Methanococcus maripaludis: one gene and its partners. The main gene of each other region encodes a partner of the protein of the gene in region 2 in a complex. Links are inferred from orthologs where the notes say so. Each region holds a gene or a part of one and is shown on either strand. Other genes may lie near its edges.

Region 1 (7,910 bases), 540 kb from region 2 along the record:
GGATTCTTCAGATCATTCTTGAAAGAGGATTTAAAATTCCAAAAAAATTAATAATCGAATCCATTGCATGTCTTGATGATCCAAATATGGAAATAAGGCAGGATTGTGCAATTTTTTATAACAAATTAATCAAAAAATATCCTGAAATTTTGAAAAATTCCGAAATAAGTTCTAAATTACAAGGTGCCCTTGCAACAAAATATTTTACAGACCATTTTACTATTATTCGAACAATCTGCGAAGATACTTTAAAAATGATTCCAGAATCAAAAGAATTAATTGGTTATGAATCTAAAAATCTGGAAGAAAAGTTTAAAACACTTGAAAAAGCGCTGAATCATCCTGAACTTAATAAATCAGTAGTAATCAGACTTAAAGTAAAATTAAAAAGTTACATTAGATCAGAAGATAGCGAAAATATCGTAAAAATCCTAGAATTCATTGAAATGCAGGAATTAACTGAAGAATATTTTGACTTATTTCATGAATTATTTAAACTTAAAAAAGACTTTGAAATCGCAGGCGAGTTATTAAATAGACTCAAAAATAAATTTTCAGAAGTTCCAAAACCGCGTGAAGCAATTATATATGGGAATTTAAACGAAATGATAATTTCAAGGCGTATAAATGCAGTAAATGAAATTTTTGAATACATTTTGGAAGGCTATAAAATCAGCGAAAGAATTACTCGAAAAATAAAAGAGTTTGTGATATATCCGCAAGCAACCCCGAAAATCACATCACTATCTTTAAAAATACTTGAAAAAATCGATACAGAAGAATCTAAAAAAATATTTGAAGAAAAACAGGAGCTTGAAAATTATATCTTGGAAAATAACTTTGAGTCAGAAGTTGTCGATATCAAAAATCAAACCTGGCAAGAGATTTATTTTTCACTAAAATACCTGTTAACACATGATTATAAAACACTAAACTACGTGGATCTTGAATTCTTTGATTTTATGAAATTTAGCATCCTTAACTCTGAAAGAAATTCACTAATTATTACGATAATTTTACTGGATATTTTTAAAGCCAATTTAAAATCCGGTGATACTAATTTAATGTACGAACTTGGAAAATACAAAAAATCAGTACTTAATAACATTTTCAAAATAATTTTCAATGAGAAATACCCGTTATTAGCGTATAAGGGACTTGAATGTTTAAAAGTGATAATAACTAAAAAAACTTCTTGGTTTGAAGAATCAGTTTTAAATGCTGAAAATTTTGAAGAATACTTACCACTTATTTCAAAACTTCTCGATGAAAATGAACCGCAAATACAGGTTGAAGCGTTAGAAACGCTTGCCAGCATGGTAAAATTAAATGTTAAATGCACAGAGCATCCTGAAATTTCTAAAAAAGTTTTAGAATTAATAAGTGACGATAAAAAATGGATAATCTTTAAAAAAGCTCTTGAAGTAATTTACTCATGCAACTTTGAGGATAACCTTGAAATGCTTGAAAAGGTCAGCAAACAAATTATTGAGTATCTTAAAACATCAAATGACGATTCTAAACTCTTCCTGATAAAATTCTTTAAAATAAAAGGAATCGATAAAATACCTGATTATTTATTTGATGAATTAAAAACCTTTGAAACGAGTTCAAATCCTTATGTAAGTTCAGAAATAGCAGAACTCATTAAAAAAAGAAAAATGAATATGAATTATTAATTTATTTTTTTTCTACAATATTTTTCAAAAAGTATTCATATGCAATAACCCCGTCATCTGAAAGTTCCGGGTGAAATGATATTGCCATTATGTTTCCTTCTTTTATTCCTACAATATTTTCATCGTCTTTTGAAATGATTTCAACGTCTTTTGAGAGAATCTCCCCAACTTGGGGTGCTCGAATAAATACTGCATTTATTTTTTTTCCGCCTAAATCTATTTCTTTTTCAAAACTATCTTTTTGACTACCGTATGCATTTCTTTTTATCGTCACATTCAACATTTCAAGTAATGGCTGCTCTTTTCCAGTTCCTTTAGATAAAAGAACCATTCCTGCACAAGTTCCAAGTATCGGGATTTTTAAATTTCTAATTTTATCGATAAATCCATAACTTACCATCAATTTTCCAATTGTGGTACTTTCTCCGCCGGGAATTATTAATGCGTCTATTCCTTCTAAATCATCTACCGTTCTTATCCGTTTAGGGATGCAGTTTATTTTTTTAACTGCATCTTCGTGTTCTTCAATGTCGCCCTGAATGCCGAGTATCCCGATTATTTTCATAAATTCACCGTTTTTTATAAATTGTGGTTAATACGGATAGTAAATCATTGTTTAAAAATTTGTATAATCAATTATATATTTAAATTAACAAATATATTTTCCTAAAATAAAAAATGGGGCCGAGACCGGGAATCGAACCCGGGTCGAGGGATCCACAGTCCCTCAGGATAGCCACTACCCTACCACGGCCACAATATCGTTTTTTAATATTACTATAATGCAGGGGCAGGGATTTGAACCCTGGAACCACTACTGGACAGGATTCTAAGTCCTGCATCTTTGGCCAGGCTCGACAACCCCTGCACTTAAAATAAAATGCTCCAGCCGGGATTTGAACCCGAGTCCCGGCCTCGAAAGGGCCGGATGATTGGCCGGACTACACCACTGGAGCTTGTTTCAAATATATGGGCCCGATGGGATTTGAACCCATGACCACTCGGTTATGAGCCGAGCACTCTAACCAGCCTGAGCTACGGGCCCGTACCCGGTCTTGAGAGTGAATAATTTGTTAGAAAAAATGGCGCCTCCTGCAGGGCTCGAACCTGCGACCTACGGATTAACAGTCCGTCGCTGCTACCTACTGAGCTAAGGAGGCTCGCTGTCATACTACTTGACCGCACAATAACAATCAACATTCTGATATATAAACCTTTCGTAGTAAAGTATTTATATCATAAAAGATATGCTTAATTGTGGATTTAACTGGAAATTGCCAAGGTAGTTCAGCCTGGGAGAACGCTGGACTGAAGATCCAGTTGTCGGGTGTTCGAATCACCCCCTTGGCACGTTTTTATTTTGGGAATATTAATTTATTAATTTGAATATACGGTTTTATGTGTTATTTTTTAATATGTTATTTTTAATAATAAGATACTATTATTTTATTGTAATATAAACTGGTGGATTCATGAAGATTATCGGAAGCATGGGTAAAAAAACGGAAAACTTAAAAATTGACGCTAAAAAATCATTTTTGAAGCGTATTGCAAAAAACGTGAAAGTTTCAGAAGGGGAAAGAGCTGTTGAAGATATTTTAAGATGCATATATAGAAATCAGCCAATTTCAACAAAAAAGATTGGTCAGTATGTAAAACTGCCCCTCCCAATTGTATCTAAAGTTAGATCAATTCTTGAAAGAGAATCGCTCTTAAAAAGAGATGATAAAGGAGCTGTGCTTTCAAAAAAAGGTATTGATTTTGTTGAAAATGAACTTGGACTTAAGCTTAAATCTGACATGAAATGTCCAGTATGCAGTGGGCGAAATATCGTGTTTGATGAAAAATTTGAAAAGATATTGAAAAAGCACAAAACTTACGCTAAATTAAGACCGCAAGTAAACACAATGATTGACCAGTCTTTTGCAACGCCTGAAACCGCCACTGCAAGAGCTGCAATAATGGCGGATAGGGGAGATTTGGAAGGAAAAAGAGTTTTATTTGTAGGTGACGATGACCTTGCATCAATTCCAACTGCGATGACAGGGCTTTGCAGTGAAGTTGTTGTTTTAGATATTGATGATAGACTTTTGAAATTAATTTCAGAAGTTTCTAAAAAAGAGAATTTAAACATTAGAACTGTAAAATGGGACTTTAAAAATGAACTTCCAAGTGAATTTGTAAATAAATTTGATACAATATTTACCGATCCACCATATACACTAAACGGCGCAGTGCTTTTCATGTCAAGGGGCATCGAAGCACTCGGAGATAACGGAATATTGTATCTTGCATTCTCTCACAAGCCTGTAGAAGAATACATTGAACTTCAAAAATCAATCAACAATATGAACTTTTTAATTTACGAATTGATTCCTGGATTTAATTTCTATGAAGGAACCGAAATTATTGGAAACACTACATTTTTGGCAAGACTTGTTGGTAAAAATTTGAAAAAAATAGAAGTTAATTCTGAAAAAATATACACTGGAGAATTAAAACCAACTTTAAGATACTACCAATGCATGAATTGTAAAAAAATCCATGAAGTGGGAAATAATGTAAAAAGAATCGAAGATTTAACCTGCGAATGCGGTGGAAAAAAATTTTCGATGATTAAAAGAGCTAAAGTAAAACAAAAATAAATTTGAAAATTAAAATTTTAATTTTTTTTAAAATAAAAAAAGAGAATTATTCTGTTAATAAAACAGCGTTTACAACACCATCTTGTCCAGGTCTTGAGGTAACTTTTGCTTTACCCATTTCTGTTTCGATGATTGCGCCTTTTGTCATAACATTTCTTCTGATGTAGTGTTTGTTTGCTTTGTTGTCGATAACATTTGTTACTGCAACTTTTTTACAAACTTTGTTTGCTTGATCAAAGACGTTTGCATAGTTTGTTTTTTCCAACTTAACTTTTAAGTTTGCGCCTCTGCATCTTACAATTTTTCTTTTGATTACTTCTGAAACTTGTGTTTCTGCTGCAGGTCTTCCCATTTCTCTTTTATGTTTTTTTGCAGCTCTCCAAACTTTAGCTCCTGTTGAGAGTCTTCTGCTTGCTCCTTGCCAAATTGCCATGTTTACACCTTATTTGTGTTTATTTTTAAAAAAAAATCGAAGTTTTTCCTTATATAATAAGTTTTTTGAGAGAGTATGCGAGTATAATATGTGATTGATATGATAGTATAAAAAATTAACTGCATTTTAAAATAGGTTAAATAAGAATAATAATTTAATTATTTTATTGAATCTTCAAATAAAAGCTTTAAAATCGCCATTCTGACAGGAACTCCATAAAATGACTGTTTAAAGTACCTTGCTTGAGGGATGTTGTCAACTTCAGAATCGATTTCATCTACCCTTGGAAGAGGGTGCATGATAACCACGTTTTTCTCCCCGATGTGCTCTTTTGAAAGTCGATATATTCCTTTTACCTTGTAGTATTCATTAACATCGACAAACCTTTCTTTCTGAATCCTTGTCATGTAAACAACATCAACATCGTCAATATCGACATCAGCCATTTCTGAAAGTTTTATTTTTCCAGCGATATCTTCAATTACTTCTCTTGGCATTTTAAGTTCGTCTGGAGAAATTAATTTTATTTCTACACCTTTGAATAAGGATAATGCTTGACATAAGGAGTGGACAGTTCTTCCATACTTTAAGTCCCCTATAAATGCGATTTTTAAATTTTCAATGTGTCCAACTTCTCTTTTAATCGTGTATAAATCAAGAAGTGTTTGCGTTGGGTGCTGATTTGATCCATCTCCAGCATTTATAACTGGAACTTTTGAATTTTCACTTGAAAGCCTTGCAGCTCCTTCTGACGGGTGCCTTATTGCAATCAAATCACTGTAACCACTGATTACTTTGATAGTGTCGGCTAAAGATTCGCCCTTTGTTACAGAAGTATTTGAAATATCCGTAAAACCAATAACGTTTCCACCAAGCCTTTTCATTGCAGTTTCAAAAGAAAGTCTTGTCCTTGTTGATGGTTCGTAAAAAAGAGTTGCGAGTATTCTCCCATTTAAAAAATCACAGTGACCTTTTTCATTTAAAATAGCTTCCATTCTTTCGGATTCGTCTAAAATATTCAGAATTTCTTCCCGGCCGATGTCTCTCATCGAAATTAAATGCCTCATTAAAACCACCGACATTTTTCATTAGTTATAAATTAAATATATATAAAATTATGGTGTAAAGTATATATGCAGACGAGGTGTGTTGATGGAACCTGTTCAAATTATCGGGATTATCGTTGGATTAATTGTTATTTTAAAAGTTGCAGTCCAGGCTAAAAAAAGTGCTATTTCACCATTTACTGCAGTTATATGGATTTTAGGATGGATTTTTGTAATGTTAATGGTAAGTTTTCCAAATTTTCTTGGAAAAATTGCAAACAGTCTGGGTGTAGGAAGAGGTATTGACGTTTTAGTGTATTTTGGAATTATAATTCTGTTTTTCTTAGTTTACAAATCATATTTAAGGACAGAACACCTTGAAAGAGAAATTACAACAATTGTTTCAGAAATTGCAATTAATGAAAGATACGATAAAAAAACAAAAGGTGAAAATGATGGAAAATAGAGAATTAGTAATGGAAACTGCGCCTTATGTTCAAAATATGGAATATATAAGAGAATTAATTGAAGAATCGGAAAATATTGAAGAATTAAAAATAAAATTAACTGAATTAATAGGTAATGAGCAGAACGTTGCAAAAAAAACTGATTTAAAAATTTTAATGGAAAAAATAGAAGAATTAAATCTTTAATTTTTAGGTTTTCTAAATTCGTGTTCAAAGTCTTTGTCGTAAAGTTTTGAATAATCATAACTGTCAGGATTTGTTACATTTCCAACGATTATAAGTGCTGTTTTTGTAATTCCTTCGCCTTTTACTTTTTCAGATATGTCTTTTAGTGTTCCAGTAATTTTTTTCTCGTCAGGCCATGATGCATGATATACCACTGAAACCGCAGTGTTTTCCGGATATCCACCTTCAATTAGCTCCTTACATACTTTTTCTATCATTCCTGTTCCCAAATAAATTGCCATTGTAGCGTTGTGTTTTGCAAGCGCGATTAAACTTTCTTTTGCAGGTTTTGGAGTTCTTCCTTCAGGCCGTGTAATTATTACTGTTTGTGATACATCAGGAAGCGTTAATTCTGATTTTAAAGTTGCCGCTGCTGCAAAAAGGGAAGTTACTCCTGGAATTATTTCTACATCGATTTCATATTTTTTCAATTCATCGATCTGCTCTTTTATCGCACCGTAAAGTGCAGGGTCTCCAGTATGAACCCTTACAACAGTTAATCCGTTTTTAATTCCGTTTACTGCAACTTCGATTACTTCATCGAGTGTCATCGTTGCACTGTTGTAGATTTTTGCATCCTTTTTGTTGTAATCTAAAACTTCCGGATTTACTAACGAACCTGCATAAATTAAGATATCTGCACTTTCAATTGCATTTTTTCCTTTTATCGTGATTAATTCCTTGTCTCCAGGACCCGCACCAACAATAATCATCTTTTTCATTATTTCACCGATTTATTAAAATTAATAAATTATTCAGTTGCTTTTTTCAAAATTTCATAAGTTGTTCCGTATATCACGTTGCTTTTGCAAAAACCCGGCAGATACGTTGCAGCTTTTCCAGAATTCGTTGCAACGTTTTTGTATCCCATGTCTTCAATCGGAGCTACGACCATACACGTGTCAACAACTACTTTTCCGCCAGCATCTTCAATAATTTTCGTATATCCCATCCTGTCAGCAATCGATTTCATGTGAATTGATGTACAAACCCAAACTTCTGCATTGAATTTTGCATTTTCAGCTTTTACAAACTCTGCAACTTCTTTGATTTCATCAAGACTGCAGTGTGGACATCCGATACAAATTAAATCTGGTTTTTCTGAAGTTTTGAAAGAATCATATTCTTTTTCAAAATCGTCTTTTCCGATAACTACTTTTTCAAGACCTGTTATTTCCAGTCCTTTTTTTGCTTCGGGAGTTATTCCTTCAACGTGGTATAATGCAACACCGCCGCTTGCTGCAAGTGCGGCTCCAAGTGCTTTTAAATAATCATTTTTAACTGATTCACAATTTTTAAATTTGAAGTATGGAATTCCGTTTTTTACAATTTTTCCCGTAATTCTTCCCAAAATTCCGTAAAATGAACTTGCATCTTCAAGTTCCATATCAACTTCAAAAACTTGTGTTGGAAGC
Region 2 (7,683 bases):
ATTTCAATATTGAGTGGAAAAGGCGGAACTGGAAAGACCACAATATCTACAAATTTAAGCATTTTTCTCTCAGAAAATCATAAAAATGTTAGTTATTTTGATTTTGACGTGGAAGAGCCAAACGGGTTTATTTTTTTAAAACCGGGCATTGAAACTGAAAAGAAAGTCTTTAAAAAAGTTCCAAAAATCGATAAAGAATTATGTACAAACTGTGGAGAATGCAGTAAATTATGTAAATTTAACGCTATTTCAATAACTCCAAACAATTCAACAGTTTTTGAAAAATTATGCCACGACTGCGGGCTCTGCTACATTGCATGCCCTGTTCAAGCCATTTCAGAAATTTTACGGGAAATTGGAAAAATAGAATCCGGAAAATCTAAAGATATTCCGAATTTAAACGCGTTTCGGGGAGTTTTAAATATTGGTGAACCCTCAGGAGTTCCAGTCATATCTGCCTTGAAAAAATTTTTGGATGTTAATTCAATAAATATACTCGATGCGCCTCCTGGAAGTTCATGTAGTGTAATAAACACTGTTGAAGATAGCGACTATTCAATTCTTGTCACAGAACCAACCAAATTTGGGCTTCACGACTTAAAAATTGCAGTTGAAGTTTTGAGATACCTAAATATTCCATTTGGTGTTTTGATCAATAAATCAGATGAGTTTGACTTTATCATTGAAAATTACTGTGAAAATGAGAAAATCGATATTTTGGGAAAAATTCCATTTTCAAGAAATATTGCAAATAAATATTCAAAAGGGGACATCTTGATCAACTCGGATGTCGAATTTACAAAACATTTGCGAGATATTGCCTCTGAACTTGAAAAGAGGTTGATATTATGAAACAGATCGTCATAATAAGCGGAAAAGGCGGAACTGGAAAAACTACCATTTCATCTTCATTTTCAGAATTGATGAATAAAAGAAATATCGCAGACTGCGACGTTGAAGCTCCAAATTTACATTTAATGTTTGAAAATGAAATAATCAATACTAAAGAGTATATTGGATCCCAGACTGCAATCATTGATACTGAAAAATGTATTAAGTGTGAAAAATGCTTAGAATGTAGATTTGATGCAATAACACCTGAAATAAAAGTAAATCCGTTAAAATGCGAAGGATGTGGGTTATGTGAGTACGTTTGTCCTGCTGATGCTGTAAAAATGGTTGATAATATTACAGGGCATGTTTATTCTTGCAAAATCAAAGATGGGTATTTATCTTACGCAAAGCTAAATATTGGGGCAGAAGGTGCAGGAAAAGTTGTAACAGAAGTTAGGAAAAATTCCCTTGAAAATCAGGGTTTTGAAAATTTATTAATTGATGGATCTCCAGGAATAGGATGCGTTGTAATTGCATCGCTTACAGGTTGTGATTACGCAGTAGTTGTAACTGAACCAACTACATCAGGTCTTGATGATTTGAGCCGTGTTTTAGAACTTACCCAATTTTTTGATATTCAAAGCTATATAATAATCAATAAATACGACATTAACGAAGAAAAAACTTCCGAAATAATCGATTACTGTAAAAAATCAGGCTTTGAAATATTGGGAAAAGTTCCATTTGATAATACAGTAAATAAAGCAATTCAAAACGAATGTCCCATTGTAAATTACGACTGCCCTGCAGGTAATGAAATTAAAAGAATTTGGGATGATTTTTACGACAAACTCAAATAATTACTTTTTTTAACTTTTATCTAACCGATATTAATCTAAAAAACCTGTAATTTTAAAAAAGGTAGTATTATATAGTTGTTTTTCAATATAATGAAATATGCACATATGTGCGAAAATAATTATTATAAACATATGTTATGAAATGGGGTGAACCACATGGATTATAGACTACACAGAAACTGCATCTGCAGAAAATTATTAGGTACAACTGAATACGTAGGACTTGGAATTAGAAGGTTCTTTAGAATAGGATTAACTAACGAAGAAATCAAAAATATCATTAAAAGAGAAACAGGTAATGATATATCTGATGAAGAAGTAACTAATTTATCAAAAGGAATCTCTGAAGAAGATGTTATCGATGCTCGCGGAAGAAGAAACTTTTATGGTGCGGGCCGAGGTGGCAGAATGGGAAGGGGAATGGGAAGAGGGAGATTTTAATTATTTAACTTAATAAAAAAATAAGGCGATAATTTGAAAATAGCAATCCCAATACTTGATGAAAAAACAGTTTGTTCACACTTTGGAAAAACTCCATTTTTTATGATTTTTGAAGTAAACGAAAATAATGAAATAATTGGCTCAAAAAAAGTTGGAAACTCCCCATGCCACGGGGCTGCTCACGAAACTGAACAAGGTCACGGAGGACAGGGTCCTGGAAGTACAGTTCAAACACTTCTTTCCGAAGGCGTAAATGCAGTAGTTTTCGTAAACATGGGTCAAAGAAGCGTAAATGCACTTGGAAGCGTTGTTGAACTATATCAAACGTCTTTAGAAGATGTAGATGCAGTATTAAAAGAAGTTTTAAGCGGAAATTTAACAAAATTAAACTAATTTTAAAGTATTCTTTTTTTTAAATTTTTTAAATAAATACGATATATAAATTAAATTTTAAAAGATGATGATTTATCCAATTTTACACAATCAACAATCCTGCCCGCATAGTTGTAAAATATATTTAAATATATGAATAATGAGAGATATGCACTACAGAAATTTAAAAGAAAAAAGATTTTTTTAGATAATAAAAATCCGAGTGATAACTTGAAAATAGCGGTACCCGTATTTGAAAACAAAATCTGTGAACATTTTGGAAAAACTGCACTATTCTTAATTTTTGAACTTGACGAAAATTATGAAGTAATAAACATTTCAAGGGTTCAAAACACCCCTTGTGACGGCAACGGTGGAGGATCACCTATTGAAAATTTACTTCTTGAAAACCCTGATATAATAATATACAACACGATGGGTGAAAAAAGAATTGAAACCTTAAAAGACAGAGTAAAACTATACCAAACTAAAACTCAGGATATTAAATCAGCATTGAAAGAATTCCTAGATGAAATTTTAATCATAAATAAATAAAATTTTATTTTTAAAAGTCGTCATATTGACGATTAATTTAAGTTTAATCCGAATTATGCTTTTTTGACGAATAGTAAACTATAATTATAGCTTTTTAAAAATTATATCATACGGGTTAAATTACAATCTAAATGGTGAAATAATATCTATTTTATCGAGACTAATAAATAATAATTAGTGCCGTTAATGTAGAAATGGGGGGGACAATGGAACTAATTAACGTAATATGCCATTGGGCAATGTATGAAGACACGATAGACCTTAAAAAACCACCAAACTGGATTTTGGAGTATTTCAACCACAAATATCCTGAAGAAAGTTTGGAATTTTCAATGGATTTTCTTTGTATTCTTGGAAAATTTCAAAAATATCCTGAAACAAAAGTATATGTTCCAATAAAAAATGTCGGTAAAATCGCAGATGTTTTCGGGCTTTTAGATTAATTAAAAGTATAATTTCACTAAAATGATTTAAATTAAAAGTAATATTAAAAAAGAATTAAATAACGTTAGAAGAGTTTTAAGTTAGTAAAAGAAATTATTCTTCGCTTTCTGTTTTTTCATTCTTTTTGTATTCCATGTATCCACATTTTCCACATGAGAATCTGTTTAAGTGTTCAGCCATGAATACGCCTGCACCACATTTTGGGCATGCTTTTTTCAATCTTTCTACAGCGTTTCCTTCAACTTTGTAGTAATCTGATTTTTTTGTTGATGTTTTTGCACCTTTTTTAGCTGCCATATTATTCCTCCGCTACTTCAGCTTCTGCTTCTTCTTCAATTTTGTTTTTTTCTAAAACGGATTTTGTTTCGATTGTTGCCATTGCTTTTTCATCGTTGTAGATTTTTGCGTAACCTTCTGCTTCCAATTTACCAAAAATCTGATCTAATGTGTCAACTACGAGAACTTGTTTGTTTGCGTTTAAAACTGCAACAAGTTTCATTTTTACATCTTTGATTGAAGGGGTAGCTGCATCAAATGATACTGTGAATTTTATTTCCCTTCTGTGTAATAATGGGTTATTTCTGTCTGAGATAATGCTTATATCCATATCCATTCACCTTTCTTCCATTTCTTTTAGAAGTTTTTCAATTTTCTGTTTCAGTTCGTCTGTGATTTTTAACAGTACCATGCCTTCATCAGGCTGTCCGTAAATGACTGAGGTATCCTCGGGGAAGTACTTGATTACAGGTATTGTAAGTAAGTCTTCTTCACCCTTAATGATTAAAGCCATATCTCTATCATGTATGGTGGAAAGGTATTTAATCCTTTCTATGGCTTCATCAGAAATGCACCCTTGAGGATTTTCAACCTCAAAAATTGTTTTAAATTTGTGAGGGATGTCAACAGGAATATTTCTTTTAGTTTTAAAGTCCAAAATTGATAAGTCTGGTATTATACCATTCGATAAAAGGTGTTTTGTGGTAACATCACCTATAGAAACGACCTTTCCTTCTATACTGGGAAGTTCCTTATATACTTTTCCGAAAGGTTTTTTCAATTCGTGAGCTACTTTGTCGGTTAATAAATACATAAAAGGTCACTATAACAAAAATAAAATTAAGTTATTTAACGCTCAGCGCATATTTTCCTTTTATATCAATTCCTGCTTTTTTTGCTACTTCGGAGTTGTGAGGATCGAGTACGATTAATAAACCTCTAACGTTATCTGAAGTATCAAATCCACAAATCGGGCAGGTATCTTCTTTTGTGATGTATTTGCATCTTAAACATGCATTCATTTAAATTCACCTCAAATTAAAATTAAATAGAAATAATGGTGAAAAAATTAATTTTCTTCACTTAGTGTTTCGTTTTCATCTTCGAGCCATTCAAGTCTTCCAAGACCGTTCTGTCTCATTGTTAAAGCAATTTTACTGCCTCTTTTCTTCTCTTCTCTTAAACTTACTGCAACAATTCTAGCTCTTACTTTGTCGCCTTTTTCTAAAACTTTGCCTGTTTCTTTTCCAACGATTGCTTCTCTTTTTGGGTCAAAGCTTACGAAGTCATCCATAATTTGTGAAATGTGGATTAAACCGTCAAGAGGGCCAAGTCTTACAAAAGCACCGAACTCAACAACATCAACGATTTCTCCGTCAACTACTTCCTGGAGTTCTGGAACGTAAGTAAGCACATTAAATTCTGTTTCGTGGTATGCTGCACCGTCTCCGTAAATTATGCTTCCGTCACTTACGTTATCCACATCAACGATTGAAAGGATAAATCCGATGTCCTTATCAAGAATTCCTTCGTATTTTTCCATTAAAACCCTTTTTACGTTTTCGCTTAACGGGTTCCCAAACATTTTAGGAGGAATTCTCACGGTATCAGAAATTTTTAAAATTTTGTACAAATAACCACCTCAGTAGCAGATTAAACTTTTAAAACAGTTGAGATAACGAAATATTTTAAAATAATAAAACAGTTTCACTATATATATTCTCGTTTTTGGTATATAAATTCTACGCACGAGTTTTATAATTCTTAAAATCGGATAAAAATTAAAAATTATTTCTGAGCAATTCCGATGATATCTGACATTTTTAAATCTTTTTTCAGGAGGTATTCTTCAATTTCGTTATTTATCTTTTGGAATATATCGTATCCTCGGTAATAAACTCCAGTTCCAACCTGAACTGCTGATGCTCCTGCCATCATAAATTCTATTGCGTCAGCACCTGTAGTAATTCCACCAACACCAATTACTGGCACATCCACTGCTGAACATATATCATAAACGTTTTTTACTGCAATTGGTTTTATTGCTTTTCCACTCATTCCGCCAACTTTATTCCCCAGAATTGGAACACCTGACTCGATATCAATTACCATTCCAGGACCAAGCGTGTTTATTGCAACAATTCCATCAGCTCCAGCATTTACAACTGCGCTTGCAATTTCTTTTATATCAGTTACATTTGGAGTTAATTTTGCAATAACTGGGATATCTGAAACGTCTTTTACTGCCGATACCACATTTTTACAAAGGCAGGGATCCTGACCGATTGATGAACCATATCCTCCACCTGCATGAGGGCATGAAATGTTTAATTCCAAAACATCCACATGTGTTGCAATTACTTCAGCAGCTTTTTGAAATTCAGAATCGTTTTTACCGTAAATTGAACCGATAATTTTAACATTCATTCTTTTCATTTCATCTTTTATTCGTTCAATTTCTCCAGCATATTCATCTGCACCAGGATTTGGAAGTCCCATCGCATTTAAAAAGCCACCTTCAACTTCAACCATTGTTGGATTGTTGTGACCGGGCTTTTTTTCAATTCCAACAGATTTGGTACATACTGCGCCTGCACCGTTTTTTGCCATCCTTTTTAGGGCACTTCCAGTTTCCCCCATGACGCCTGCTGCAAGAAATACTGGATTTTTAAATTCAATATCCCAAAGTTTAGTTTTTAGCATCTGAAATCTCCCGATATTTTTGAATATATTTTATAATAAGACATATAAAAAACTAAAGAATCAGATAATTATGTTTATAAATCGGTGGAAATTATGGAAAATTTAATTGAAAATCTTATTATTGAATTTGTAAAAAATTACTCAAAAGAACACGACACGAAAACTAAGTGGCTGACCCCAATTGTAGGATTTGCGGATTCCAATGATCCTGAATTTTTAGAATTAAAGCAAGTCATTTCAGAAAAACATTTAACTCCAAAAGAAGTTTTAAGCAACTCAAAAAGTGTAATATGCTACTTTTTGCCTTTCGAAAAAGAAATTAATCTTGGAAATGTACACCCGGGACTTGCGTCTGAAGATTGGGCCATTTCTTACGTTGAAACGAACAATATGATAGAAAAATTAAACGATTATCTCTCTGAAAAATTAGGTGAGATGAACCATACTTGCTCAAAAATTCCACCAACACACAATTTTGACAAAGAAAAACTGATAAGCTACTGGTCACACAGGCACGTTGCAAAAATTGCAGGGTTAGGTACCTTTGGAATAAACAATATGTTAATTACTGAAAAGGGATGTAACGGCAGATTTGGAAGTTTAATTACATCTGCAAAATTAAAACCTAGTGAAAAACCAGATTATGAATACTGTTTGTATAAGTATAATGGTTCTTGCAAACTTTGCATTGAAAAATGTGAAAAAGAAGCGTTAAAAATAAACGAATTTAATCGAAAGGAATGTTATAACGTATGTTTAGCAAATCAAAAAGTTTATGAAAAATATGGAGTTGCAGACGTTTGTGCAAAATGTTTGTGCAATGTTCCATGTTCGTTTATAAATCCTGCAAAAAAATTAAATGATAAATTAAAAAATAGAAAATAAAAGTTAAAACATTGTTTTATTTTCCCTTAAACAGATTTCTGCTTCATTTAATATTTTTGAAATATCTTTTTCGGAATTATATTTTTTAAGAATAACTTCTGAAAGATTCCCGTTTTGAATCCTGTTTTGAATATGGATTAAATAAGCTTTTTCTTCATTAGTTGCAACGGAAAATGCTTTTTTATAGAGGGATTCTAATTCTGCTTTTAATTTCTTTGTTCCTGATTTTATTGCAATATTTGTTAATTCAATTATTGTTTCATCGTCTTCTGCTACTTTTAAATCATTAATTCTTAAAAGACAGTTTATAAAT
Region 3 (7,739 bases), 310 kb from region 2 along the record:
TCCTTTATTTTAGATAATACCAAAATATCACCTTATCGCTAATCTAAGATACTTAGTAAGTACACGTTTTTATAGGTTTTTAATTAACAGGGTTCATTTTTAAGTCGGCTAATTAATTCTTCGACATCCACAAGTGTTGAAATACATCCATCTTTCATTAAAAGCTGTCCTTGAACAGGTACATTTTTTCGAGAAAGAAACGTCATTCCGTGAAACATGTCGTTATGGCACGCTACTGCAAAAACGCCGTCCGGTTTTTTATCTTTTAATACCCGTTTTAAAAATGTTGAACCGGGAACTACGTAAGTTTTATACCCGTTTTCTTCAGCAACTTTTATTACCCTTCCAATCGGGCATTTTCCACAAAATACGCATTCTACGCCATCGGGACCCAGCTTTCCGGGACATTTTAGATCCCTTAAACAGTGTGGAAGGATTAAAACCTTATTTTTGGCTTTTTTAAAGTCTTCGCAATAGTACTTGTTATAAAAATCACTTGCAACTTTATAAAATGTATCTTCGGTTCCAATTATCAGAAAAATTCTTAATAGAATGGAGTAGAAGTTATTTGTAATATACAATGATAGTTTAGGAAACAAGATTTTATTTTTATTTATAAGGTAATAACCAAGACCAATTGCAGTTACAAACAATATCGCTGCTAAAACAATTAGTATTAACAAAATCATGCCTAAATAATCAAAAATTCCTATATCAGTAAAATTCATTTTATCACGGTGAAATTCATGAAAATTTCAATTTCTTTTGATTTTTTTGGTAGTAGTGAACTCCAGAAAACAGTCGATTTTAGCGATTACTGTGTTATTGTAATCGATGTTTTAAGAGCTTCTGCAACCATTTGTACACTACTTGACTTGTGCGATAAGATATATATAACAGGTAGTATCGAAAAAGCAGCGAATATAGAAAATTCTATAAAAATAGGTGAAAGAAACGCCAAAAAAATTGAAGGATTTGATTTTGGAAATTCCCCTGTTGAATTAACTGTAAACAGGAAATTAATAAAAGAACATTTCGAAAATGGGGGAAATATTGTTTTAACCACAACAAATGGAACAAGAGTTCTTGAAAATATCGTTTCAGATCATATTTTAATCGGTTCAATTACAAACGCACAAAATGTTGCAAAAAAAGCATACAAACTCGCAAAAGAAAATAATAAAGGAATAATGCTCGTTCCAGTCCACCGGAAAGGAAATTTTGCAATTGAAGACTTTATTGGGGCAGGAATTATTGCTGATTATATTTTCAAAGAATACGATGAAGAAATTCCTGATGAAAAATTTGAAGAACTGATTCCTGCAAGAGCTTTGACTAAATCTGACTGGTTAAGAAAGATATTTGAATCAAACTCTGGAAAAAATTTAAAAGAATTGGGTTACTTTGAAGATTTGATATTCTGTACGTCAAAAAACACTCAAAAATCCGTTGGAATTTTCGATAAAAAATCTGGAAGCATTTCTTCATTTTAATTTAGAAACTGATATATAATTAAACTTGGATTTTATATTAAGAATCTTATATGAAGAATTATTTTTAAATTTAAATGTTTAATCAACGTTTAATTTCACAGACTTAATGACTTACGGCTAAATGGAATAAAAAACGGTGGAGGAGAGTAAATTGATATGGTCTAAAGAAGAAACATGGGACAGAAAAGAAATTGAAAAAATACAGCTTGAAAGATTAAAAGAATCGGTAAAAAGAGCTTATGAAAATGTATCCCTGTATAAGGAAAAATTTGACAGCATCGGATTAAAACCTGAAGATATAAACACGTTAGATGACCTTAAAAAAATTCCTTTCACTGTAAAAGACGATTTTAGGGCAAATTATCCATTTGGAATGTTTGCAGTTCCTAAAAAAGAAGTTGTGAGAATTCATGCTTCATCAGGAACTACTGGAAAGCCAACCGTTGTAGGCTACACAAAAAAAGATATCAGAACTTGGGCAGAACTGATTTCTAGAGTTGTAACGGCTGCAGGTGTAACTGATGAAGATACAGCTCAAATCGCATTTGGTTACGGACTTTTTACCGGTGGATTCGGGTTACATTATGGTCTTGAAAATGTTGGGGCATCTGTCATTCCAATGTCAAGCGGAAACACGGAAAAGCAGATTATGCTCATGAAAGATTTTGAAACAACCGTTTTAATATGTACTCCATCCTATGCGCTTTATATTGCAGAAGTTGCAGAAAAAATGGGAATTGACCCTAAAAAAGACTTGAAAGTAAGAATAGGTCTTTTTGGTGGAGAAGCATGCTCTGAATCTGCAAGAGCAGAAATTGAATCAAAATGGGGCATACTTGCAACCCAAAACTACGGTATGAGTGAATTAATGGGTCCAGGAGTTTCTGGAGATTGTGAATACCAGTGCGGAATGCATATTTCTGAAGACCACTTCATTGCAGAAATAATCGATCCAAAAACCGGCGAAGTACTCCCTGAAGGAGAAATTGGAGAACTTGTAATTACCACACTTACAAAAGAAGCACTGCCAGTTCTTAGATATCGAACAAAAGATATGACAAGCCTCACTTACGAAAAATGTAAATGCGGAAGAACTACCGCGAGAATGCTAAAAATAAGGGGAAGAAGCGACGATATGTTAATTATTCGAGGAGTAAACGTATTCCCAACACAAATTGAAAGTGTTTTGGAAGGAATTGAAGAAATCGGACCGCATTATGAAATAATCGTTACCAAAAACGGACACCTAGACCAGATGACGATTAATATAGAACTTGCAGATGGAAAATTCCTCGAAAAATTCAGCTGCCTTGAACAGATTAGTAAAAAAGTAGACCATAAATTAAAAACTGTGCTTGGATTAAGCTCTAAAATAAATATAGTACAACCTAGAACCCTTGAAAGGTTTGAAGGTAAAGCAAAACGTGTAAAAGACTTAAGAAACGTGAATTAAATTACTTTTTTAATTTTTTTGAATTTTTAAATTTTAATTTTGAACTTGATTAAAAAAAGAAGATATTTTAATTATTTTTTAAGGTTTTTTCTTCTCCAGTGTCTCATTTTTGGGTGCTGTTTAACGCTTCCTTTTGTTCTTGCAATAGCAAACATAGGAACTCTTCTGTTTTGTTTTAAAGCTTTTGCAAGTCTAATTTTTTTACCCAAAGGTTTGTTGCCTGCCATCTTTTCACCTCTGAACTTATCTTTTTAAACCAATAACTCTTGATTGAATGTGTTTTGGGAAGTATTCAAGCGGATCGATTCCTCTTTGCCGAATTAACTCCCTTATTTCGGTTTCATAGTCTGATTTCAAAAGTTCTTCACTTTCTTTTTCAGAAATTATGAAATAATTGTTAACTAGATTTCTTAAAGTTTTGTGACCAAATCCCATTAAAGGAGTCACGTACTGAATATTTTTCCTCATTTCAAGACTCTGGATCTCAGAGTGATCAAGTCTTGGAACGCGGTCGTCTCTTCTCGTACCATCTGCAATTACATCGTATTTCTCGGAAATTATTTCGAGAACTTGCTTGTGTACAAACTGAATCCCGTTTCCAGGATATCCATCCTTTAAGATCATGTCAACAGATTTTTCAATTAATTCCCTGTCCATTGATTCGACTTTATGAGGATAGCCAATTATTTTGGCAGTTTCTTCTGCATGACGGTATGAATCCAAAACTCCGAAATTAACGGTTACTAACTGAATGTCATAGCCCAGATTATGCAAAATTATGGCAGAAAGGGAACTATCTTTTCCACCGCTGAATAAAACGTGAGCTTTAGCCATGTGAATCATTTATTTTCTCATTATAGTGATTTCTTTCTTTGCAGGTCTGTTCATCTCGTATATTTTATCGAGAAGGCCTTTAAAATACTCGTCAGTAAGCGGAACTGGAAGTTTTCCGGCCTGTGCGAGTTGTATTAATTGCATTTCAACCTGTTCTGCAAATTGAGGTTTTGCAAGTTTGATCCTTGCTAATCTCGACCTTGCTTCTTCGGAAAGAATCTGCCTGAGAATTTTTTGTTTTTGCATTTCGTACTGCATTTGCTGCTCTTGCATCTGTCTCTGTGCTTCAGGGTCATTTGCTGCCCCTTGGGCTTGAGCTTTTGCTTGCATTTCCTGCAATCTTCTTTGCCTTATTTCTTCTGGGTTCATCAAACCCCCTCATCAATAAAATTACTTATTGTGCTACTGAATCAGCTACTTCTTTTGCAGTGTTGTCTACTAAAGATTGGCCTTTTGGTGCAATGATTCTTCCACCTTTTTCAGCTTTAGTAAGTAATTCTTTAGCTTCTAAAGCTTGGAAAGCTGTCCTGATAATGTTTCCACTACCTTTAACGAATTTTTCAGGAGCGCACCCTCGGTTCTTCCTTCCACCGTAAACGCTTCTTAATCTTTCAACACCAACAGGGCCGTTGATGTATACTTTTCTTAATATTGCAGCACATCTTACGTACCACCAATCTCCGTCATCAGGTCTTCTCTCTTTGTGAGCTCCTGTTTTAACGAAGTTTGTCCATTCAGGCTCTTCTACGCCCATTTCTTTCAATTTTTCAGCTAATTTTGCGATTAAATCGTTTGCTGGTACATCGTAAACGGTTACCATGTAAACACCTCTAATAATAACGTTCAGTTCATCCTTTTGTAACTCATATTCGGATAATCTGGACAATTAACGGATTCATTAAAAATAATATTTAAAAATCCTTAAGACCGAGCAATCTTATTATAATAATTGCACCCCATATATATTACTTTCCCTGATTCCCAGTAATATAAAAATGAGTAAAAAATGAAAAAAAGGTTAAAATATCATCCGTTATTAAAATAACGTATTATCTCTTAAGGAGTGCTTTTTTAGACCGCATTTCTTCAAATTCTTCAACATACTTTTCTTTCTTTGTTTTCTTTGTGGAATACTTTTTCCAGCCTTCTTTTGGCTTAAAAATAGTAATAACATTTCCAACTACGCTGATAACTTCTGCACCAGTTTCTTTAGATATTTTTTCGGCCATTTCTGCTTTATCGCCATTTTCAAGTGCACTTTTTCGCACTTTAATTTTTATAAGGCTTTTATCTTTTATCTGCCTTTTAATTTCTTCTATGGTTTTTTCGATCCCTTCCTTTCCAACCCAAACTACAGGTTCGATTTCGTGCGATTGGGACCTTAATATCTTTTTAGCTTTGGATGATATTTTTACTTCAGTATTTTCGGTCATAATCTCTCTCCTTGATATGTATGCGTATAATTTGATACCATGAGTTAAAGTTTCAATTAAAACAGTAAAATCATTAAGATAATCAATAAATTAATCTGTCCGCTAAGTTATTTAAAATATCATATATATAATGTACAGTTAGCAACATACTATTGTTATTTAAGTATAAATATATTTTCGGAAAAATTTTGCCAACACATCTGAGATCTAGTTATGAACCCAAAGGGGCTGGTTATATGAATGTATTAGTAAATGATAAACCAAAATCTGGAAAAACGTTAAAAGATGTAATAAAAGACGAATATTATATCCCTGGGTCAAATATTGTAATTGTAAAGGGAACTGCCACAGTAATTAAGGAAGAAACCAAAAAATACATGATAAAAACGACCAAGGGTTCTTTTGTAGTTGGAATAACTGAAGAAAACGAAAGTGTTGATTTCTGGAATAAAAACTACAAATCTTTTGAAAAAAAATCCCCGATATGGAAAAGTATTTCTGATGTATCTTTTGGATCTATCGAGATAAATCTCCCAGTAAGTAGTTTAAAACAGAATTTTAAAAAGTGGGATGTTGTTTTAAGCGTTTCAGGGCTTGATACGAGTGAAGGAAATTTAATATTTGTTCAAAGAGATGTAACGGAATTATATGGTCTTGAAAATCCAAAAATAGGCATTTTAATTGGTGGAAAAAGAGTTTTAAAAGCCTTAACTGCCGATGACCAGATTATATCCATTGAAAAGATGCGAGAATCAAAAGAAAACATCGATTATGAAGTAACTACTGATTTAGATAAAGAAATTCAGGACGACTGGAAAATATACACATACTGTAAAGCAGAGCTTAATGGACCTTCAAAAAGTACAGAACATGCCCTTGCAATACTTGAAAACGGTACGTTGGAAATTTCAGAACATACAAATACATACGTTGCAGATTGCAGGCTTCAAACATTATTAATTGATGAAGAAAATCCTGAAAACCGAGATAGGGGAACAATCACGGTTAGAAATGTCGGAAACGGTGTTGGGAAAGTCTACATATATCAAGAAAACAGAGCATCTTCCCTATCCCATACGGTGGTTGGTAAAGTAACTGACGGAATTGAAATCGTTGATTTTTCAAATTCGGGAAAAATTACTGTAAAAACGAGTCCTGAAAGATTAAATTTAATTGGAAAAACTCAAAAAGATGCAAAAATTCTGTTTGAAAAACATGGAATCACATTTAAAATGGAAGGAAATACAGATGACGATGCAATAATCGTTGAACAGGTGCCTGAATATACCATGGACATATTAAAATCGAAAGAAGTTACTACAAAAGGAATAGAACCTGAAAAATTATTATATGTTGAAATATTTGATAAAGAAGCTCCAACTACTGCATGGTACTTTAGAAAAACTACCGGCCTTACAACAAAAAGAATAGGGACGTTAAAAATATATTTCAAACACGACGATATATCAATGTTTGAAAGAAATTGGGATTATTCAAAAGGATTATTACCTGAAAATACACCTAAAGGACCTGTTGATTCTGAAATAATTGCTGTTACGAACATGGCTAAAAGATATAAAGGATATATGGGCGTTAGGACCTCATCACATGATAAATACGGGCCAACAGGAGAAACATTTGAAGGTACAAATATCGTTGGGAAAGTAGTTAAAAACGCAGAAATTTTAAAAAGCGTTAAACAGGGCGAAAATATATACATACTTGAAGTTAATTCAAATTAGTAAAATTATATGAAATTTGTTTATTTATAATATAGATGGAGGAATGAGTATGGACTGGAAAGCTGTATCTCCGTACAACCCAAAATTAGATTTAAAAGACTGTTATTTGTATGATACAACATTGAGAGATGGTGAACAGACCCCGGGGGTTTGTTTTACGGGAGACCAAAAACTTGAAATTGCTAAGAAACTGGATGAACTTAAAATTAAACAGATTGAAGCAGGTTTTCCAATTGTTTCTGAAAACGAAAGAAAAGCCATCAAATCAATTACTGGTGAAGGATTAAATGCGCAAGTATTAGCATTATCAAGAGTTTTAAAAGAAGATATTGATAAAGCCATCGAATGTGACGTTGACGGGATAATTACATTTATTGCAACTTCTCCAATGCATTTGAAATATAAATTACATAAGAATCTTGATGAAGTCGAAGAAATGGGAATGAAAGCTGTTGAATATGCAAAAGACCACGGTCTTTTTGTAGCATTCTCTGCAGAAGATGCAACAAGAACCCCCCTTGAAGATATAATTAGAATTCATACAAATGCAGAAGAACACGGCGCTGATAGGGTCCATATTGCAGATACGCTCGGCTGTGCGACACCTCAGGCAATGTACCACATATGTTCTGAATTAAGCAAACACCTGAAAAAAGCACATATTGGAGTACACTGCCACAATGACTTTGGATTTGCAGTTATAAACTCAATATACGGTTTAATCGGTGGTGCAAAAGCTGTATCTACCACGGTTAATGGCATAGGTGAACGAGCAGGAAATGCT
Region 4 (7,871 bases), 790 kb from region 2 along the record:
ATAATTGATGCAGCAGACACTATTTTGTAATTTTCATCAGCTTTGTGTTCAGCAATGATTTCAACGTTTTTATTAATAAGTTTTGCTTTAAATTGATTTGAAAATGACTGTTCACTGCTACTGCAGGCATCGATATAAATTGATATATTATCATTTTCCCTGATAAAATGATTTGAAAGCTTTGAAAAAGCGCTTAATTCTATTTTGTTTAAGTTTATAATTTCCATCTGTTTGTCAATTGTTTCAGGATCAATTACAATCTTTTCGACATCGCATATTTCGTTTATTTTTATATAAAGTTCTTCACGCTTTTTTTTGGAAAGTTGTTTACTGTCCTTTAATTCAAGATCATTTAACTTATGTAAATTTTTTTCATCAATTTTTACCGAAGCAATTACCATTGGTCCAAGTACGGGTCCACGGCCTGCTTCATCGAGTCCAACTATTATTTTTTCGTTAGATCCGTTTGAATTATCCGAATTATTTAAATTATTATTAATATCCTCACTCATTATATCACGTAATTTACTAAACAGGAAACATATAAAAAACAGTAACACGAATATACTTATGCGTTATTTCGGGTCTAAAAACTCTATTTTAAATACCATATAGAACAATGGTGGTAATATGATTCCAAAAGAAGAAATAATGGGGATTTTTGAAAAATATAACAAGGATGAAGTGACTATTGTTACGGTAGGAAGCCACACGTCTTTACACATCTTAAAAGGTGCGAAATTAGAGGGTTTTTCAACAGCAGTTATAACAACAAAAGATAGGGCTATACCATACAAAAGATTTGGTGTGGCAGACAAATTTATCTATGTTGATCAATTTTCAGATATTTCAAAAGAAGAAATTCAACAGCAATTAAGAGATATGAATGCAATTATCGTTCCTCACGGTTCATTCATTGCTTACTGCGGATTAGATAATGTGGAAGACACATTCAAAGTTCCAATGTTTGGAAACAGAGCTATTTTAAGATGGGAAGCTGAAAGGGATCTCGAAGGACGGCTTTTGGGCGGAAGCGGTCTTAGAATTCCAAAAAAATATGGCGGACCTGATGAAATAGATGGGCCAGTAATGGTTAAATTCCCTGGAGCAAGGGGCGGAAGAGGCTACTTCCCATGTTCAAGTGTTGAAGAGTTCTGGAGAAAAATAGGCGAGTTTAAAGCTAAAGGTGTTCTCACAGAAGACGATGTTTCAAAAGCACACATCGAAGAATATGTTGTTGGTGCAAACTACTGCATTCACTATTTCTATTCACCATTAAAAGATCAGGTTGAATTAATGGGAATTGATAGAAGATATGAAAGCAGCATTGATGGGCTCGTTAGAGTTCCTGCAAAAGACCAGCTTGAATTAAATATAGACCCTTCCTACGTTATCACCGGAAACTTCCCTGTTGTAATTAGGGAAAGTCTTTTACCTCAGGTATTTGACATGGGCGATAAATTAGTTGCAAAAGCAAAAGAAGAAGTAAATCCGGGAATGCTTGGACCATTCTGTTTACAGTCATTATGTAATGACAACCTAGAACTCGTTGTATTTGAAATGAGTGCAAGGGTTGATGGTGGAACAAACACGTTTATGAATGGAAGTCCATATTCATGCCTTTACACTGGCGAACCGTTAAGCATGGGTCAGAGAATTGCAAAAGAAATAAAATTAGCACTTGAACTTAACATGATTGACAAAGTTATATCTTAAATTAAATTTAATTTTTATTTTTTTTAAAAAAGTATTTTTGGAATTTTTAAAGTTATTTAATATTTAAGAATTTATTATCTCTTTTATTTCTGTTAATTTTTCATTCATTGTTTTTTCATCATCTGCTTCTAAATTTAACCTTAAAAGTGGTTCAGTATTTGATGATCTAACATTAAACCAAAAATCATTACAATAAAGCGAAATTCCATCTAATTTTTCGATTTTGCAGATGTTTTCATATTTTTTTTCAATGGATTCGATCGATTTTTTCTGGTTAGCCACTTTAAAGTTTATTTCACCACTGTGGAAATATTTTTTGTAATTTTTCGAAATTTCTGAGAGTGGTTTTCCTTCTCTTTCAAGTGCTTTCAAGATATAATTCAATGCTAATAACGGGCTTTCAAAGTAACCTGTTGATTTGAAGTAGAAGTGATTGCTAAACTCCCCTGCAAACTCTGCATCTATTTCATGCATTAATTTTTTTATGAAGTAGTGTCCAACTCTTGTTTTTACAGGAGTTCCCCCATTTTTTGAAATTGTTTCAGGAACCACTTTACTGCATCTTAAATCGTATACAATTTTTCCTTTAACTTCGTTTAAAATTTCATTTGAAATTATCGCAGTTAATATGTCCCCTGCTAAAATTTCTCCTTTTTCATCGACCATTCCGATTCTGTCGCCATCTCCATCAAAAATAAGGCCAAATTCGCAAAAGTTAGTTTTTACCGTGTTTATAATATCGATCAAACATTCTTTTTTAAGGGTGTCTGGTTCGTGTGCAGGGAAATTTCCGTCCGGAAAATCGTTAACAAATATTTTATTTTCTAAAACTTTTTCTAAAACTTTTTTTTCTGCATTGGTAGTTGCACCGTTTGCAAAGTCTACTGCAATTTTTCGATTTGTTTTTTCAAGTTTTTTGGTAAAAAAATTCAAATATTTACTTAAAATATCAACCTTTAAACTTTCTAAATCCAAATTTTCAATTTCTTCCTTTTGTTCTTCTGAAAGTTCAAACATTTCAAAATCCGGTTTTATTTCATCTACTGGTGAAAGTGGAATTGCATCGATGTCGCACATTTTAAATCCAGTATACTCTTTTGGATTGTGGGATGCAGTTAAGATTACTCCAAGATCAAATTTTTTAAGAGTTCCAAAGTACATCAGCGGGGTTGAGATTTCTCCAGCATAGTAAACTTTAGAATTTTCAAGTATCCCGTAAATAAATGGTTTTAAGAGTTTTTTGGAACCGATTCGAATATCGTTTCCAACCATTATTCTTTCATAGTTTTTTCCAACGAGTTTTCCTAAAGAATAAGCAAAATTATCATCTAAATCTTTTTCATAAATTCCCCTGATGTCGTATGCCTTAAATACCAATTTAAACCACCGTTCAATGTTCGAATAAAAAAATTTATGCGTTATATTATGTAAATTGGGATTAAATAACTTTTCAAAAAAATAAAAAATATTATACCATAATTACTCTGAACAATGGTCGAAAATAAAATTAAACCTCACACACTCTGGAATGAGGTATTATTTATTATATTAATATATTTATAAAAATGTTTTGATTTGATAATGTGAAAAAAAGAAGTTTTATTGCAATCCTCAACTCTCAGATTGCAATACGTCTGGCTTTTGCGATTTAAACGAATTAAAATTAGTTTCTCAATTCAATTTCGATTTGAACTGTGTCAGGAATTCTAACTTTCATGATGTGTTTCATGGTTCTTTCGTCAGCTTCAATGTCGATAACTCTTTTGTGAACTCTCATTGTCCATCTGTCGAATGATGAGGAACCTTCACCATCTGTTGATTTCCTTGTTGTAACTTTTAACGCTTTTGTTGGTAGTGGAATTGGACCTGACATGTCTACACCAGTTTTTTCAGCGATAGCTTTAATCTGGTCGCATACACCGTCTAATTCTGTGTGTTGTGTGCTTGATAATTTTATTCTTGCTTTTTGCATAATATGCCTCTTTTGCCGTGTTTAATAAGAAGAAAAAGTTAAGCTAAATTATTTGTTTTTAGCTGTAACTTGGATTGCCATACCTGCAGCAACGGTCATACCCATATCTCTGATTGCGAATCTACCGAGTTGTGGGATTTCTTTAACGCTTTCCATAACTAATGGTTTTGTAGGCATTAATTTAACGATTGCAGCGTCACCAGCTTTTAAGAAGTCTGGGTTTTCTTCTAAAACTTCACCAGTTGCAGGGTTTAATTTTTTCTGTAATTCCATGAATGTACATGCAATCTGTGCTGTGTGTGCGTGGAATACAGGTGTGTAACCTACTGTCATAACTGATGGGTGTTGTAAAACAACGATTTGTGCTGTGAAGTCTGCAGCAACTGTTGGAGGGTTTGTTGTATGTCCTAAAACGTCTCCTCTTTTAATGTCTTTTTTACCAACGCCTCTTACGTTGAAACCGATGTTGTCTCCAGGTTCAGCACTTGGTAATTGTTCGTGGTGCATTTCCACAGTTTTGATTTCTCCTACTGCTCCTGCAGGTTCGAAGACAACTTTGTCTCCTGGTTTGATGATACCTGTTTCAACTCTTCCTACTGGAACTGTACCTACACCAGTGATTGAGTAAACATCCTGGATAGGTAATCTTAATGGTAAGGTTGTTGGTTTTTCAGGTGGTTGGAATCCATCGATAACTTCTGCGAGTGTAGGTCCGTTGTACCATGGTGTTTTGTCGGATTTTTTGAATACGTTGTCACCAAGAAGTGAAGCAACTGGTATGAAGTTGATGTTGTCAGGGTTGAATCCAACCATTTTTAACAATTGGTCGCCTAACATCTTTTTCATTTCGTTGTAGTCAGCTTCTGAGAAGTTAACTGTGTCCATTTTGTTGATTGCAACAGCTAATTGGGTGATACCAAGTGTTCTTGATAAGAAAACGTGTTCTCTTGTTTGGGGTTGAATGCCTGATTTAGCATCGTCAACGTTTACAACTAAAACAGCTGCATCAGCTTGTGAAGCACCAGTGATCATGTTTTTAATGAAGTCTCTGTGGCCTGGGCAGTCTACGATTGTAACTTCGTATTTTGCGGTAGGGAATTTTTTGTGAGCTACGTCAATTGTAACTCCTCTTTCTCTTTCTTCCTTTAAACCGTCCATAACGTAAGCAAATTCGAATCCTGCTTTACCTTTTTCTTCAGCTTCTTTTCTTAATCTTACGATTAACTGTGGGTCGATAGCTCCACCATCTAATAATAATCTTCCTACTGTTGTTGATTTACCAGCATCTACGTGTCCGATAAATGCAACGTTAAGAATTGGTTTTTCTTTTGCCATAATCATTCCTCCATAAGAGTATATTTTTAGCGATTTTTGTAATATGATAGTGAAAAAGGGTATATATATTTTATGGTACTTGTTTATTCAGATTTTAACCCTTTTCTGTCCCTAATTTGTTTAGCAATCTTAGGTTGAAGCTCGTTTGGAACTCTTTCGAATCCTGAGAACTCAACGCTCCACAAACATCTACCTTGTGTAGCCCCCCTAATTGCACCAGCAAATCCGAACATTTCAGCAACAGGCACTGAAGATTTGATAATTGACATGTCTCCTTCTTGTTCCATGTCGAGAATCTGTCCTCTTCTGTTGTTGATCTCTTTCATACCGTCTCCCATGTAGTCTTGCGGGGTGTTGATGTAAACACTTTGCATAGGTTCGAGGAGAACTGGTTTTGCTTGGGCAACTGCATCCCTTACACCGAATCTTACAGCAGGGATAATTTGAGCAGGTCCTCTGTGGATTGCATCTTCGTGGAATGTTGCATCCACTAATCTGATTTTTACACCCTGAACTTTTTCAGCTGCGAGTGGACCGTTTCTTACACCTTCTTTGAAACCTTCGATAATTAATTCTCTAGCTTCATCGAGTTGCACGATACCTCTTGTCATGTTTACAATCATGTTTCCATTGTAAATTGACATTACTTTTTTCGCCTGATCTTTTTCAAGACCTGCTTCAACTAACCTTGCTTCACCATCAGCGGTAGTTTTCTTTTTGTAATCTTCATCGTGGAGTTTACCTTCAACGTATGCAGCGTAAACTGACTCTTCCATAGGTTCTGCAATCATGTAGAGTTTGTTGTGTTTGTTTGGTGATTTTCCTTCAATTTCTGGGGATGTGCCCATAATTGTTTCTCTGTAAACAACGATTGGTTCACCGACATCTACTTCAATTCCACCGTCTCTTCCGATTTTGGTGTTAGTGATAACTTCGATGTGGAGCTCACCCATACCGCTGATTAAGTGTTCACCGGTTTCTTCGTTGATTTCTACTCTTACTGTGTTGTCTTCTCTTGCAATCTGTCTTAAGATTTCAATTAATTTTGGTAAATCTTTAGTGTTTTTAGCTTCGATTGCAACAGTGATAACTGGTTCAGAGGTGTGGCTTAATGATTCAAATCCTGGTTCTAAGATTTCTGAAGGGCTGCATACTGTTTCACCAGCAGTAGCTTCTCTTAATCCTGTTAAAGCACAGATGTTACCTGCTGAAATGCTTGGTACCTGAACTCTTTCAGCACCCATGAAGATTGAAACTTGCTGAGCTCTTGCTTTCTGTTTTGAACCAACGAGGTAGAGGTCGTCTCCTTGTTTGATTCTTCCTGAAAACAATCTGCATGCAGAAATTGCACCAGCGTGTTTATCAACGATAATTTTTGTAACAACACCTGCAAGTGGTCCGTTAGGGTCACAAGCAACCATTGATTTACCGATGGTTGATTCAGCGTCTCCTTTCCAGATGTTTGGAATTCTGTATTTTTGAGCAGTCAATGGATTTGGTAAGTGTTTGATTGACATGTCAAGAACAACTTCGTGGAGTGGAGCTTTTTCAGCCAATTCTTTTTGGTTTTCTTGCTCACAGTAGTCAATAATATCTTTGAATGAAATTCCTGATCTTTGCATGTATGGAACTGAAATAGCCCAGTTGTTGTATGCTGAACCAAAAGCAACTTTTCCATTTGCAACATCACATAACCATTCTTTTTTGAATTCTTCAGGAGCCATTTTTTCGATTAACTTGTTAACTTCTGCAATGATTTTCATGAATCTTCCCTGTAATTCTTCAGGGGTTAATTTCAATTCATTGATCAATCTGTCAACTTTGTTAATGAATAAAACAGGTTTAACTTTTTCTTTTAATGCCTGTCTTAAAACAGTTTCCGTTTGTGGCATAACACCTTCAACAGCACAACATACAACAACAGCACCATCAATTGCTCTCATTGCTCTTGTAACGTCACCACCAAAGTCAACGTGACCAGGGGTATCGATTAAGTTGATTAAGTACTCTTTTCCGCTGTATTCGTGTACCATTGAAACGTTTGCAGCGTAGATTGTGATACCTCTTGCAGCTTCTTCTTCATCGAAGTCAAGTGCAAGCTGGTCTCCAGCTAATTCTTTGGAGATCATACCTGCTCCTGCAAGCAAGTTGTCTGATAATGTGGTTTTACCGTGGTCAATGTGAGCACAGATACCCATGTTTCTAATTTGTTCATGTGTTTCCATTAAGGTTTTGACCTTTTCAACCATTTTTGCTCTTCTTCCCATAATCTCACTCTTTTATTTTTTGAGAAGTTCATAATATACGAACTATTGTTACCCTTTTATGACATAGGGTCATGTATAAAGAGATATAAAAAGTATTTAATTTATCTTGCAGATTGTGCAACTCTCTCTTTTTCTTCTTTTTTCTTAACAGCAAAGCTTTTTTGCATGTCAGCTTTTGAAGCAAAGATGAGTTCGTCTGCTAAGCATTGAGCAACGGTTTTTTTATTTTTGTGTGCGCTTTCTGAAGCACCAAGTGCAATGTTTCTAAAAGCTGTGTCCAATCGTCTTGATGGTGAAACATCAACTGACTGTAAGAATGCAATTCCCCCGTAGGAGATTCTTGTTGTTTCTTCCCTAGGTCCTGAATTTTCTAAAGCATCAACTAAAACTTGAACAGGGTTTTCTTTAGTCCTGTTTTCAATGATTGACAAAGCTTCTTCGACAATTGCTAAAGTTTCGTGTTTTTTACCGGTGTTGTTTTGGTTAGCCATTAATTTGTTAGCTAATCTTTCTACAATGTTCATTTTTGATTTATCAAAACTTTTCTTTGAGTTTCTTCCTGCAGTATGTGGAACTAAAAC

Evidence for each region.
Region 1: MMJJ_RS02920 (region 2) and MMJJ_RS05830 share a complex: the UniProt entries of both Methanocaldococcus jannaschii proteins name them as parts of the 30S ribosomal subunit. The link is inferred for Methanococcus maripaludis from one-to-one orthologs.
Region 3: MMJJ_RS02920 (region 2) and MMJJ_RS04605 share a complex: the UniProt entries of both Methanocaldococcus jannaschii proteins name them as parts of the 30S ribosomal subunit. The link is inferred for Methanococcus maripaludis from one-to-one orthologs.
Region 4: MMJJ_RS02920 (region 2) and rpsJ share a complex: the UniProt entries of both Methanocaldococcus jannaschii proteins name them as parts of the 30S ribosomal subunit. The link is inferred for Methanococcus maripaludis from one-to-one orthologs.

Annotation. Positions count from the first base shown.
Region 1 is NZ_CP026606.1:1,082,427-1,090,336, reverse strand. Bases 3,065-6,013 are described here. They hold MMJJ_RS05830 (30S ribosomal protein S8e), read right to left. Parts: upstream 4,758-6,013; coding sequence 4,371-4,757; downstream 3,065-4,370. Other genes in these bases: MMJJ_RS05820 (DUF2304 domain-containing protein), read left to right, coding at 5,910-6,013; pyrB (aspartate carbamoyltransferase), read right to left, coding at 4,916-5,824; MMJJ_RS05835 (bis-aminopropyl spermidine synthase family protein), read left to right, coding at 3,152-4,324. In the rest of the region: MMJJ_RS05875 (hypothetical protein), read left to right, coding at 1-1,679; pyridoxal 5'-phosphate synthase glutaminase subunit PdxT, read right to left, coding at 1,681-2,244; more of MMJJ_RS05820, read left to right, coding at 6,014-6,269; MMJJ_RS05815 (hypothetical protein), read left to right, coding at 6,259-6,456; cobM (precorrin-4 C(11)-methyltransferase), read right to left, coding at 6,453-7,217; MMJJ_RS05805 (aconitase X), read right to left, coding at 7,247-7,910.
Region 2 is NZ_CP026606.1:543,877-551,559, forward strand. The notes cover bases 2,202-4,923. They hold MMJJ_RS02920 (30S ribosomal protein S27ae), read right to left. Parts: upstream 3,804-4,923; coding sequence 3,600-3,803; downstream 2,202-3,599. Other genes in these bases: MMJJ_RS02905 (NifB/NifX family molybdenum-iron cluster-binding protein), read left to right, coding at 2,202-2,528; MMJJ_RS02910 (NifB/NifX family molybdenum-iron cluster-binding protein), read left to right, coding at 2,739-3,062; MMJJ_RS02915 (hypothetical protein), read left to right, coding at 3,269-3,505; MMJJ_RS02925 (30S ribosomal protein S24e), read right to left, coding at 3,805-4,113; MMJJ_RS02930 (GTP-dependent dephospho-CoA kinase family protein), read right to left, coding at 4,120-4,596. In the rest of the region: MMJJ_RS02890 (ATP-binding protein), read left to right, coding at 1-852; MMJJ_RS02895 (ATP-binding protein), read left to right, coding at 849-1,694; MMJJ_RS02900 (hypothetical protein), read left to right, coding at 1,851-2,135; more of MMJJ_RS02905, read left to right, coding at 2,169-2,201; more of MMJJ_RS02940, read right to left, coding at 4,924-5,415; MMJJ_RS02945 (dihydroorotate dehydrogenase), read right to left, coding at 5,571-6,485; MMJJ_RS02950 (epoxyqueuosine reductase), read left to right, coding at 6,579-7,370; MMJJ_RS02955 (glutamate-cysteine ligase family protein), read right to left, coding at 7,374-7,683.
Region 3 is NZ_CP026606.1:853,534-861,272, forward strand. Bases 2,888-5,665 are described here. They hold MMJJ_RS04605 (30S ribosomal protein S19e), read right to left. Parts: upstream 4,601-5,665; coding sequence 4,175-4,600; downstream 2,888-4,174. Other genes in these bases: MMJJ_RS04585 (phenylacetate--CoA ligase family protein), read left to right, coding at 2,888-2,946; MMJJ_RS04590 (50S ribosomal protein L39e), read right to left, coding at 3,018-3,173; MMJJ_RS04595 (DUF7411 family protein), read right to left, coding at 3,190-3,789; MMJJ_RS04600 (DNA-binding protein), read right to left, coding at 3,790-4,149; yhbY (ribosome assembly RNA-binding protein YhbY), read right to left, coding at 4,830-5,213. Outside these bases: MMJJ_RS04570 (TRC40/GET3/ArsA family transport-energizing ATPase), read right to left, coding at 1-23; MMJJ_RS04575 (DUF116 domain-containing protein), read right to left, coding at 84-728; comB (2-phosphosulfolactate phosphatase), read left to right, coding at 747-1,493; more of MMJJ_RS04585, read left to right, coding at 1,645-2,887; more of mmp3, read left to right, coding at 5,666-6,955; MMJJ_RS04620 (homocitrate synthase family protein), read left to right, coding at 7,005-7,739. UniProt on the Methanocaldococcus jannaschii protein: May be involved in maturation of the 30S ribosomal subunit.
Region 4 is NZ_CP026606.1:1,331,910-1,339,780, forward strand. What follows is about bases 2,035-4,944. They hold rpsJ (30S ribosomal protein S10), read right to left. Parts: upstream 3,689-4,944; coding sequence 3,380-3,688; downstream 2,035-3,379. Other genes in these bases: MMJJ_RS07280 (phosphomannomutase/phosphoglucomutase), read right to left, coding at 2,035-3,093; tuf (translation elongation factor EF-1 subunit alpha), read right to left, coding at 3,737-4,944. In the rest of the region: rnhB (ribonuclease HII), read right to left, coding at 1-512; MMJJ_RS07275 (formate--phosphoribosylaminoimidazolecarboxamide ligase), read left to right, coding at 631-1,716; more of MMJJ_RS07280, read right to left, coding at 1,780-2,034; more of tuf, read right to left, coding at 4,945-5,023; MMJJ_RS07295 (elongation factor EF-2), read right to left, coding at 5,107-7,290; MMJJ_RS07300 (30S ribosomal protein S7), read right to left, coding at 7,392-7,871. UniProt on the Methanocaldococcus jannaschii protein: Involved in the binding of tRNA to the ribosomes.